Linked DNA regions of Tardiphaga sp. 709. The protein of the gene in region 2 interacts with the protein of the main gene of each other region in a pairwise test. Links are inferred from orthologs where the notes say so. Each region holds a gene or a part of one and is shown on either strand. Other genes may lie near its edges.

Region 1 (6,033 bases), 2.0 Mb from region 2 along the record:
TCCGCCTACATCTATACGTCGGCCGCTCAGGTGAACCGGAGCTGCGCCATTATGCGGGCGAGCCTCCGCGGCGATATGCCGTGGCTGCGCAGCCTGACAGTGGCCGGCGCGGATGGCATCGCCATGTGCTCAACCTGGCCGGAAGTCATCGAGCAGAGATTCGATTTCAGCGATCGCCCCTATTTCAAGAAGGCGATAGCGACCGGTGAGTTTGTCGTCAGCGATTATCTGTTCAGCCGCCTGACGAACCAGCCGACGGTGATGGCTGCCTATCTCGCACCGGGCCTGACCAAGGACGACGATGCCGTGGTTCTGGCGGCGGTGAATCTCGACTGGATGTCGAAGATCATGGGCAATCTCGGCGACCGGCCCGGCGTCACGACACTGCTGGTCGATCATGCCGGCACCGTGCTTGCTGCGCCGCCGACAAACACCAGCGCGATCGGTCGGCCGATGGAAGACCTTGCTCTATTGCCGATGATCGAAGCGCATCTGCGCAATACAGATAAGCAGACCGGTTCGCTGTCATTCAGCGCCAGTGACGGTTCACAGCGCGCCGTATCATTCGCGACAATCCCCGGTACCGGCGCGCAATTGATTGTCAGCATCGACGAGGCCCGAGTCTCGGCGGTTGCCGATCGCGAGATCCGCACCGCTTATTTGCAGCTCGCCTTCGTCTGTCTTTTTGTTCTGCTTGGCGCGCTGGTGGTTGCAGAGCGACTGATCATCAAACCGATCCAAATGATGGAAACCATGGCGCAGAGGTTTGGCCGCGGTGACTGGTCGGCGCGCGTTGCTCGCAACACGCTGCCGGCTGAGTTCGTGCCGCTGGCCCGTGCATTTTACGGCATGGCCGCACAGTTGCGCGGTCGCGAGCGTGAATTGCGCGCCAGCAACGAGCAGCTCACGGTGCTGGCGTCGGTGGACATGCTGTCCGGCCTAGCGAATCGGCGAGGCTTCCAGAGCCGCCTCGACTTCGAGTGGCTGAAAGCCCAGCAGTCCGGCGACCATCTGACGCTGATGATGATCGACGTCGATCACTTCAAACTCTTCAACGACACCTATGGCCATCCCGAAGGCGATGCCTGCCTGGCGCGCGTCGGCGAAGCGCTCTCGAATCTGGCCGATCGCAGCTCCGGCTTTGCCGGACGCTATGGCGGCGAGGAATTCTGCCTGCTGCTGCCGGGCACCGAGGTCGCCCGCGGCGTCCAGATCGGCGAAATGGTGCGTGCCGCCATCTGGAATCTGTCAGTCCCCCATGCCACCAGCGCGCATCAGCGGGTCACCGTCAGTGTCGGCGTGGCCTCAGCGACACCCGCCACACTGGAGACCGCCAGGGACCTGATCGAGGCGGCCGATGCCTCGCTCTACGCCGCCAAACGGCGTGGCCGTAACACCGTGGTTGAGCACGGCTTTGTCCGAGCCTACGGCACGGCCGTGTCGCTGGCGGGGTGAGGCGACAGAGACCCACTCTTGGCCCGTTTTTCGTCTTAAACCATTGACCTAACGCGGCCTTTTATGGCCTAGTCCCCGGCCTCAAGCGCGAATTCAGCCCGAGCAAGCACCGGTTTGCGACCTCGTTCGCGCGTCCATGATCTGAGAAGCGCTCGAACCGGCCGGCGGATTTCAAAAGCACCATGAGCAACGAACGTTACAACGCCCGCGAGACCGAACCGCGCTGGCAGCGCGTCTGGGACGACAAGGCGATCTTCGCCACCAAGAACGACGATCCGCGCGAGAAGTATTACGTGCTCGAGATGTTCCCCTATCCGTCGGGGCGCATCCATATGGGCCATGTCCGCAACTACACCATGGGCGACGTGGTTGCGCGCTTCCAGCGCGCGCAGGGCAAGAACGTGCTGCATCCGATGGGCTGGGATGCGTTCGGCCTGCCCGCCGAGAACGCCGCGATCGAGCGCAAGGTCGCTCCGAAGGCGTGGACCTACGAGAATATCGCGTCGATGAAGAAGCAGCTGCAGACCATGGGTCTGTCGCTGGATTGGTCGCGCGAATTCGCGACCTGCGACCCCACCTACTACAAGCATCAGCAGAAGATGTTTCTCGATTTCATGCGTGCCGGCCTCGCCGAGCGCAAGAAGTCCAAGGTGAACTGGGATCCGGTCGACCATACCGTGCTGGCCAATGAGCAGGTGATCGACGGCCGCGGCTGGCGCTCAGGGGCGCTGGTCGAGCAGCGCGAGCTGACCCAGTGGTTCTTCAAGATCAGTAAATATTCCGACGAGCTGCTGTCTGCACTGGATACGCTAGACCGCTGGCCCGACAAGGTGCGCCTGATGCAGCGCAACTGGATCGGCAAGTCGGAAGGCCTGCATTTCCAGTTCGGACTGATCGGCGCCCCCACCGGCTTCGACAAACTGCCGGTGTTCACGACACGCCCGGACACCATGTATGGCCCGACTTTCGCTGCGATCTCGCCGGATCATCCACTGGCGAAAGCGCTGGCAGAAAAGGACCCAAAGGTTGTCGCCTTCATCGAGGAATGCCGTCGCATGGGCACCTCGCAGGCCGAGATCGACACAGCCGAGAAGCTCGGCTTCGACACCGGCATCAAGGTCACGCATCCCGCCGACGCGTCATGGACACTGCCACTCTACATCGCGAACTTCGTGCTGATGGATTACGGCACCGGCGCCATCATCGGCTGCCCGGCACACGATCAGCGCGACCTGGATTTCGCGCGCAAGTACGATCTGCCGGTGCTCGACGTGTTTGTGCCCGTCGGCAGCGATGAGCGCGTTGGTAACATCGCTTTCGCTCCGGCGAAAAGTGAGACTGTGCAGTATGTCCGTTGGGTGGGTGAACCCGGCGTGATGACCTGCGAAGAAGCGATGAAGAAGTCGCTCGAGATTTTCGAGAAGGACGGCTGGGGCAAGCGCGAGATCAATTTCCGCCTACGCGACTGGGGCATCTCACGTCAGCGCTATTGGGGTTGCCCGATCCCGATCATCCACTGCCCGAGCTGCGATATCGTGCCGGTGCCGGACAAGGATCTGCCGGTCGTGCTGCCGGAGGACGTTTCCTTCGACAAGCCGGGCAATGCGCTTGATCATCATCCGACGTGGAAGCATGTGAAGTGCCCAAACTGCGGCGCGGATGCGCGGCGCGAAACCGATACCATGGACACCTTCGTGGATTCGTCTTGGTACTTCACGCGCTTCACCGATCCGTGGAACACGACGGCACCTACGACGACTGCTGTCGCCAACCGCATGATGCCGGTCGATCAGTATATCGGCGGCGTCGAACACGCGATCCTGCATCTGCTCTATAGTCGCTTCTTCACTCGCGCGATGAAGGCGACGGGTCACGTCAATTTCGACGAACCATTTGCCGGCATGTTCACGCAGGGCATGGTGGTTCACGAGACCTACAAGAAGCAGGACGGCACCTTCGCCTCACCGGCCGAGATCAACATCGAGATCGGCGGTAACGGCCAACGCGCTACGCTGATCGCCACTGGCGAAGACATCACCATCGGCCCGATCGAAAAGATGTCGAAGTCGAAGCGCAACACAGTCGATCCCGACGACATCATGGGCACCTACGGCGCCGATACCGCCCGCTGGTTCATGCTGTCGGATTCGCCGCCCGACCGCGACGTGATCTGGAGCGAAGAAGGCGTCAAGGGCGCCTCGCGTTTCGTGCAGCGCCTGTGGCGTCAGATCAACGAATCAGCCGCACATGGCAAATCTGCGCCGGCAGCCCGTCCCGCTGAATTTGGCCCCGATGCCTTGGCGATCCGCAAGGCTGCCCATGGCGCGCTCAGCAAGGTCTCGACCGAGATCGAAAAGCTGCACTTCAATGTCTGCCTGGCCCATATCCGCGAATTTTCCAATGTGTTGGGCGAAGCTTTGGCACGCCCGGGAACCCCGGCTCCGGATGTCTGCTGGGCGCTCCACGAGGCCTCGGTCATCCTTGTCCAACTGTTTGCGCCGATGATGCCGCATCTGGCCGAGGAATGCTGGGGTGTGCTGGGGCAACCGGGCATGATCTCGGAAGCCCGTTGGCCGCAAATCGAGCCCAATCTGCTGGTTGAAGACACCATGACCCTGCCGGTGCAGGTCAATGGCAAAAAGCGCGGAGAAGTCACAGTGGCCCGGGAAGCGACGAACCCGGAAATTGAGGCTGCCGCTCTGGCACTCGATGCTGTAAAACAGGCGCTGGACGGCAAGCCCGTCAAGAAGGTCATCGTCGTCGCCCAGAGGATCGTGAATGTTGTCGGCTAAATCCCGCATTGCCGCCCGGCTCATGGTCGTCGCCACCTTGGCGGCGCTGACAGCCGGCTGCTTCCAGCCGATGTATGCCGAGCGCAATGATGGCAAGCCCGGCCTGCGCGAGAAGCTGCAGGGCGTCGAAGTTCCGCCATTGGAATATCCCAATGCATCACCGCAGGCCCGCGTCGGTGTGGCGATCCGCAACGCGCTGATGTTCAAGATGTATGGCAGTGCCACCGGCCTGCCGCCGACCTATCAGCTGAAGATCCGCTTCAATCCGAGCCGGACCTCGCTGATCGTCGATCCGAATACCGCGCTGCCGACCAGCGAGAATTACGGTATCGACGCGACCTATGGTCTGATCGAGATCGCCACCGGCAAGCAGGTCCTGACCGGCAGCACCTTCTCCCGCGTCACCTACGACATCCCCGGCCAGCTGCAGCGCTTTGCCCGCGCCCGCGCCTATCGGGACGCTGAAGACCGCGCCGCGGCCGAGATCGCCGACAACATCAATACCCGGCTGGCGTCGTTCTTCTACGCCGGCACCTAAGCACGCCGCGTGGTTGCGCTTCGCGGAAAAGATATCGACACGTTCCTGGCCAGGCCGGATGCCGGCCGGCCCATTATCCTGCTTTACGGAGCTGATGCCGGACTCGTGCGCGAACGCGCCGACGCGCTGATGAAATCCGCGGTCGACGATCCCAACGATCCATTTTCGCTGGTTCGCATGGACGGCGACGATCTCGCTGCCGAACCGTCCCGGCTCGTCGAAGAGGCGATGACAGTGCCATTGTTCGGCGGGCGCCGCGCGATCCGAGTCCGCGCGGGCTCGAAGAATTTTTCCAGCGGCGTCGATACGCTCGCCGACTCCGACATCAAGGACTGCCGCATCGTCATCGAGGCCGGCGAGCTCAGGCCGGAATCGCCTTTGCGGAAAGTTTGCGAGAAGGCCAGGACAGCGGTGGCCATCGCCTGTTACCCGGACACCGAGCGCGATCTCGCAAAGCTTATCGACGAAGAACTCCGCGTCTCCAATCTCCGCATGGCGCCGGATGCGCGCGCGACACTGATGTCGCTGCTTGGCGGTGATCGGCAAGCGTCGCGTAATGAACTCCGCAAGCTGACGCTCTATGCGCATGGCACCGGCGAAGTCACGCTCGACGATGTGATGGCCGTCGTTGCCGACGCGTCCGAACTGAAGATCGATCCGATCGTCGATGGCGCCTTTGCCGGAAATCCCGCCGCGGTGGAGGTCGAGTTCAACAAGGCGATGATCGCCGGGACTTACCCGGGCATGATCATGATGGCTGCGCAGCGCCAGGCCGCACTGCTGCACAAAGCCAGCCTGCTGGTAGAGGCCGGCAGCTCTGCGTCATCCGCTGTCGAGAGCGGATTTCCGCGGCTGCATTTCTCACGCAAGGGAACGGTGGAAGCGGCGCTGCGCAATTTCTCAGCGCAGCGACTGGTGACTATTATCGACCAGCTCGCGGTCGCCGCGCTCGATGTCCGCAAACAAAACGCCCTCGGCGCGGTGATCGCACAGAGGGCGTTGATGTCGATTGCCGTGAATGCAAGGCGGCGCGGTTAGCTTTCCGAATCCAGCCGCTTCAGAATTTCGTCGAGCTGATCGAGATCACGATACTTGATGATCACGGTGCCGCCGGGATCGCGGTGATCCACCGACACCTTCAGCCCGAGCACGTCGCTGACCCGCTTTTCGAGCGCGATCGTGTCTGCATCTTTCGCCGCCTTGGGAGACGACGTACGCGGCTTCTGCGGCGCGCGTTCCGGCACGCCC
Region 2 (5,817 bases):
GATGATCGCACAGATGCTGAGCCCGCTGGCCGGCGGTCTCTTGGAAACCGGCTTCGGCTGGCGCGCGATCTTCTATGTGGTCACCGCATCCTCGCTGGTCGTCACACTGGCCATCGCATTTTTTCTGCCGGAGACGAGACGGCGCGCTGCCAGCGATAGCGGCGGCGGCGGCTTCATCGCGGACTCCCGGGTGCTGCTGCGCAGCCGGACCTTCATCGGCTATCTCCTGTGTTACGTCGTGGCCTCCTGGATCATCTTCACCTTTGCCGGCGGCGGCCCCTATGTGGTCGTTACGCAGATGGGCCGGACATCCGCCGAATATGGCGCATGGTTCGCGACCTCCGGCCTCGCTTACCTCGTCGGCAATCTGTGTTGCGTGCGCTTCGCGCCGCGCCGGACCATCGAACAACTGATCTGGTTCGGCCTCGCGCTGCAATTCGGCGGTGCCCTGCTCAATGTGGTCTGGGGCCTCACCGGGCTGAACCAGAATCCTGCCTGGCTGTTCCTCACCCATATGATCGTGATGTTCGGCAATGCCTTCGTGATGTCGAACGGCGCTGCCGGCGCCCTCAGCATTCGCCCGCAGGCCGCAGGCACGGCATCCGGCATGATGGGCTTCCTGCAGATGGGTCTGGGCTCGCTGTGCTCGCAATTCGGCGCCTGGCTGGGCGGCCATTTCGCAACACCAGTGCCGCTGAACATCGCGCTTGTCGTGCTGTCCTGCGGCTGCGCAGCCGCGATGATCTTCCTGGTCCCCCGCCGCAAGACCGTGGTGACGGAAGAACTGATCGAACAGGCCGAAGGCGAAGAGAGCGGGTTGTTGTAGGCGCCTTTTCTCTCAACGTTATGGCCGGACGGCGCGAAGCGAACTTCGCGATGATCTCAGACCTTTCCCCACGTCATGGCCGGGCTTGTCCCGGCCATCCACGTCTTCCTCTTTTTGCGGCCAAGACGTGTATACGCGGGACAAGCCCGCGCATGACGGCTGAGTATGCGATGACGGCTGCGCGTCGTTGCCTATTCGAATTTCAAACAGCCACTGCTCTGCAGACATGCGTCATCGCCCCCATTGTTAGCGGCGCGGGGGCGCCGTCGTCTTTTGCATTCCCACCCTCCCTTGAGAGGGCGTGCGGAACGCCGGGTGCCCGTTGCACCCTTGGGCCTGATGCGAATGCGGTCTTCCGCAATTGTGAGTGCATCAGGACTTTCGGAGGCGCCGAGCAAGTGCCCGACGTTCCGCATACGGTGTTTTTTCAGCCTGCTTGCACTTTGCCTTGGCGAACGGTCCGATCACCAAAATGATGGTCCCACGGCGGAGGGACAGGGAGCCTCAAGCGAGTAAGCCGAACGCGTTTTGATTTGGTCGTCCGTCACACTGTCCAGGGCTCTTTCGATCTCAAGACCGGCCGTGTCCTTGCCAGTGGCAGTGCTGGCGCAGATCCGTCCTGCCCGAAGACAGACGTCACCCATGAACCGCGTGACGCCGCATCTCCGGCGTCCACCGCATCCCACCCCGCGAACGTGACGATCGCGATCGCCCCTCTCGGTGGGGCAGGACGGAGGGGAATATAAACCTGATGAGGATGTTGTCAACGGAGGCTAGGAAAAAATGTTTGGGCGCTGTCCTACTGCCCCACACTGTCATTCTCCGGCAAACCAATTGGTTTGCCTGAGGGCGCGAGGAGACGCCGAAGGCGGCGTATCGCGAACCCGGAATCCCGACATGTTCAGCGCAAAACACTCTGAGATTCCGGGTTCGCATTGCAGCGGCTTCGCCGCTTTCATGCGCCCCGGAATGACGAGTGTGGATCGAGGTTCGTGCTCTGCCGGCTTCGCCGGCGACGCGCGCCCCGGAATGACAGTGGAGAGATGAGCGCCCCGCAATAGCGGCCGACCGCACCTACCCGCCGATCAGCGCCAACCACTCATCTTCCGTGAGCACCGCGACGCCGAGCTCGCGCGCCTTGGTGAGCTTCGAGCCGGCATCCTCGCCGGCCACCACATAGTCCGTCTTCTTCGACACCGAGCCTGCGACCTTGGCGCCGAGGCGCTCGGCGCCGGCTTTGGCTTCATCACGCGTGAACTTGGTCAGCGAGCCCGTGAACACCACCGTCTTGCCGGCCACCGGCGTATCGGTCTTGGCCTGTGCGACATCGAGCACCTCGATCTCACCGAGCAATTCATCGAGCGCCTTGACGTTACGCTTCTCGGCGAAGAACTCGACGACCGCGTCCGCGACGATTTCACCGACGCCGTCGATGGCGTTGAGATCGGAATAGGCTTCAGACGTATTACCTTCCGCGCCCTGCCCCGCAGCAGCCGCCAGCATCGCATCGCGGAACGTTGTGAATGATCCATAGTGTCGCGCCAGCAGCTTGGCATTGCCTTCGCCGATATGGCGAATGCCGAGCGCAAAGATCAGACGATTGAGCTCGATCTTGCGGCGATCGTCGATGGCGGCAAACAGATTGCGCACCGAGGTCTCGCCGTAACCTTCACGGTCGCGCAGCTTCTTGGTGTTGCGCTCGTCGCGCTTTTGCAGCGTGAAGATATCGACGGGATGCATGATGATCCCCTCGTCGTAGAATTCCTGGATCTGCTTGTCGCCGAGGCCGTCGATATCGAAGGCCAACCGCGAGACGAAATGCTTGAGCTTCTCGACCGCCTGCGCCGGGCACACCAGCGCGCCGGTGCAGCGCGTGACGACTTCGTCATTCTCGCGGATCGCATGGCTGCCGCAGACCGGACACTTGGTGGGAAATTCATACGGCTTTGCGCTCTTCGGACGCTTGTCGAGGTCGACATTGACGACCTGCGGGATGACGTCGCCGGCGCGTTGCACGATCACCGTGTCGCCTTCGCGAATATCGACGCCGTCGCGCAGCGGCTGGCCGTCATTGCCGATGCCTTTGATGTAATCCGCATTATGCAGCGTGGCGTTCGACACCACGACGCCGCCGACCGTAATCGGCGTCAACCGCGCCACCGGCGTCAGTGCGCCGGTGCGGCCGACCTGAATGTCGATCTTTTCCAGCACCGTCGTCGCCTGCTCGGCCGCGAATTTATGCGCGATCGCCCAACGCGGCGCGCGACCGGCGAAACCGAGCCGTGCCTGCCAGTCGATGCGATCGACCTTGTAGACGACGCCGTCGATGTCATAGTCGAGCTTGGCCCTGATCTCGCCGATGCGGCGATAGAAGGCGAGCGCATCGTCGACGCTCCTACACAGCGTGATCTCGGGATTGACCGTGAAGCCGGCATTGCCCAGCCACGCGATCATCGCATGCTGGGTCGGCTGATCCATCGGATAGTCTGACATTTCGCCCCAGGCATAGGCGAAGAATTTCAGCGGACGAGACGCCGTGATTGCCACGTCCTTCTGGCGCAGCGAGCCGGCCGCGGAATTTCTGGGATTGGCAAAGACGGTGTCGCCAGCCTCTTCCTGCTTCTTGTTCAGCGCGAGGAAGTCGCTCTTGAGCATATAGACCTCGCCGCGCAATTCGCAGGCGGTGGGGATGTGCTTGCCCTTCAGCGTCGTTGGAATGTCCTTGATGGTGCGGACATTGGCCGTGACGTCCTCGCCGGTGAATCCGTCGCCCCGCGTGGCGGCGCGGATCAGTTCGCCATTCTCGTAGCGCAGCGACAGCGACAGGCCATCGATCTTCGGCTCGGCGACGATGGCCGGGATTTCATCGAGCTTGAGGAAGCGCTGGATGCGCTCCACGAATTCGGTCACTTCCTCATCGCTGAACGCATTGCCCAGCGACAGCATCGGCACCACATGCTGCACCTTGGCAAAGCCGCGCGCGGGCGCTGCGCCGACCGTCTGTGTCGGCGACGCGCCGGTGACAAGATCGGGGAATTTGGCCTCGATCGCCTCGACCCGGCGCCGCAGCGCGTCATACTCCGCATCCGACACCGTCGGCGCGTCGTCCTGATAGTAGCGCTTGTTGTGCGCCTCCATCTCCAGCGACAGCCGCATCAGCTCGATCTTGGCTTTGGGCTTCGTGAGCGTGGAGATGTCGGGGGGAATTTTTGCGGGTTTTGCCATACGCGGTCACCGATGTTCGTCATGGCCGGGCTTGTCCCGGCCATCCACGCCTTGAAGCGCTGTTGTAAAGACGTGGATGCCCGGCACAAGGCCGGGCATGACGGAGTACAATGGTGAAACAAGGCACACGTCGCGGTTCCGGGTCCGCTCGCAAGCGCGAGCGCCCCGGAATGACGTTCAAATCAGGCCGCGCCCTTGAGCAGCCGCTCCGCCGCGGCCCGTGCTTCGGCGGTGATCTCCGCACCCGCCAGCATACGCGCGATTTCCTCGCGGCGGTGATCCTCCGCCAGCGTGTTGACGCGGGTGGCCACGCGCTTGCCCTTGTCGAGGGCGTCCTTGGAAATCAGCAGATGCTGGTCGGCGCGCGCCGCCACCTGCGGGGCGTGGGTGACGGCCATCACCTGGACCTTGCCGGCGAGCCGCGCCAGGCGGGCACCGATGGCGTCGGCCACCGCGCCGCCGACCCCCGTGTCGATTTCGTCGAACACCAGCGTCGGTGCCGAGCCCTTGTCGGACAGCACGACTTTCAGCGCCAGCAAGAAGCGCGATAGTTCGCCGCCGGAGGCGACCTTCATCATCGGGCCCGGGCGGGTGCCAGGATTGGTCTGGACCCAGAATTCGACGCGGTCGATGCCCTGCGGGCCGGGCGCCTGCGCATCGCTATCGACCTGGGTGATGAACTTGGCGCGTTCCAGCTTGAGCGGCCCGAGTTCGGCGATCACGGCCTTGTTGAGCTTCTCTGCGAACTTGACGCGCGACGCCGAGAGCTTGGTCGCCGCAGCACTGTACTTCTTGTCGGCCTCGGAGGCCGCGGTTTCCAGTCCCTTGAGCTGGCCGGCGCCGGCATCGATGGTGGCGACATCGGCAAAGTATTTCGCGGCCAGCGCGGCGAGCCCGTCGACCGGCGTCGAATATTTCCGCGCGGCGCCGCGCAGCGCGAACAGCCGCTCCTCGATGCGCTCGAGTTCGGCGGGATCGAAATCGGCGGCGATGAGCGCAGCGCTGAGATGCTGGTCGGCCTCTTCCAGCGCGTTGATGGCGATGTCGATCGCTTTCACCGCGGGCTCGACCAGCGACGGTGATGAACCGGCGCGGCGCTCCAGCCGGCGCACGGCGGCGGCCAGAGACGAGATCGGCGAATGATGGCCGGACACGGCCTCCTGCGCCTCGCGCAGATCGGCCGCGATCTTCTCGCCCTGCATCATACCGGTGCGGCGTTCCGCAAGCTTGCTCTCCTCGCCGTCCTTCGGGTTGAGCTTCTTCAGCTCATCCGCAGCGTGGCGCAGATAATCGGCATCGCGGGCGGCGCGCTCCATATTGGCGCGATGGGCTTCCAGCGCCGCATAGGCGGTCTTGCGGGCGTCCCAGAGCGTCTCCAGCGCGGTGACGTCCTTCTCCAGCCCGGCGAAAGCGTCGAGCAGCCGGCGATGGGTGGCGGCGTCCACGAGGGCGCGCTCGTCGTGCTGGCCGTGGATCTCGACCAGCGCCGCGCCGACCGCCTTCATGGTCTGCACGGAGATCGCCTGATCGTTGATGAAGGCACGGGTGCGGCCGTCGGCGAGCTGCACGCGGCGCAGAATCATCTCGCCGGAATCGTCGTCGAAGCCGTTGTCCCTGAGAATCGCCAATGCCGGGTGGCCCTTGGCCAGGTCGAACACGGCCGTCACCTGGCCCTGCTCGACGCCATGGCGCACGAGGCCGGCATCGCCGCGGCCACCGAGGGCCAGCGCAAACGCATCGAGAAGAATGGATTTGCCGGCGCCGGT

What was found. Proteins that work in one complex are often made in the same cells at the same time.
Region 1: the proteins of ligA (region 2) and leuS interact in binary tests that used the Escherichia coli proteins (3 or more experiments, as listed by UniProt). The link is inferred for Tardiphaga sp. 709 from one-to-one orthologs.

What each region holds. Positions count from the first base shown.
Region 1 is NZ_CP135529.1:3,614,392-3,620,424, forward strand. The notes cover bases 1,283-4,447. They hold leuS (leucine--tRNA ligase), read left to right. Parts: upstream 1,283-1,637; coding sequence 1,638-4,247; downstream 4,248-4,447. Other genes in these bases: RSO67_RS17670 (diguanylate cyclase domain-containing protein), read left to right, coding at 1,283-1,455; lptE (LPS assembly lipoprotein LptE), read left to right, coding at 4,234-4,447. Outside these bases: more of RSO67_RS17670, read left to right, coding at 1-1,282; more of lptE, read left to right, coding at 4,448-4,785; holA (DNA polymerase III subunit delta), read left to right, coding at 4,795-5,823; RSO67_RS17690 (ParB/RepB/Spo0J family partition protein), read right to left, coding at 5,820-6,033.
Region 2 is NZ_CP135529.1:5,579,295-5,585,111, reverse strand. What follows is about bases 1,477-4,425. They hold ligA (NAD-dependent DNA ligase LigA), read right to left. Parts: upstream 4,052-4,425; coding sequence 1,901-4,051; downstream 1,477-1,900. Other genes in these bases: recN (DNA repair protein RecN), read right to left, coding at 4,234-4,425. Also shown: RSO67_RS26950 (multidrug effflux MFS transporter), read left to right, coding at 1-826; more of recN, read right to left, coding at 4,426-5,817. UniProt on the Escherichia coli protein: DNA ligase that catalyzes the formation of phosphodiester linkages between 5'-phosphoryl and 3'-hydroxyl groups in double-stranded DNA using NAD as a coenzyme and as the energy source for the reaction.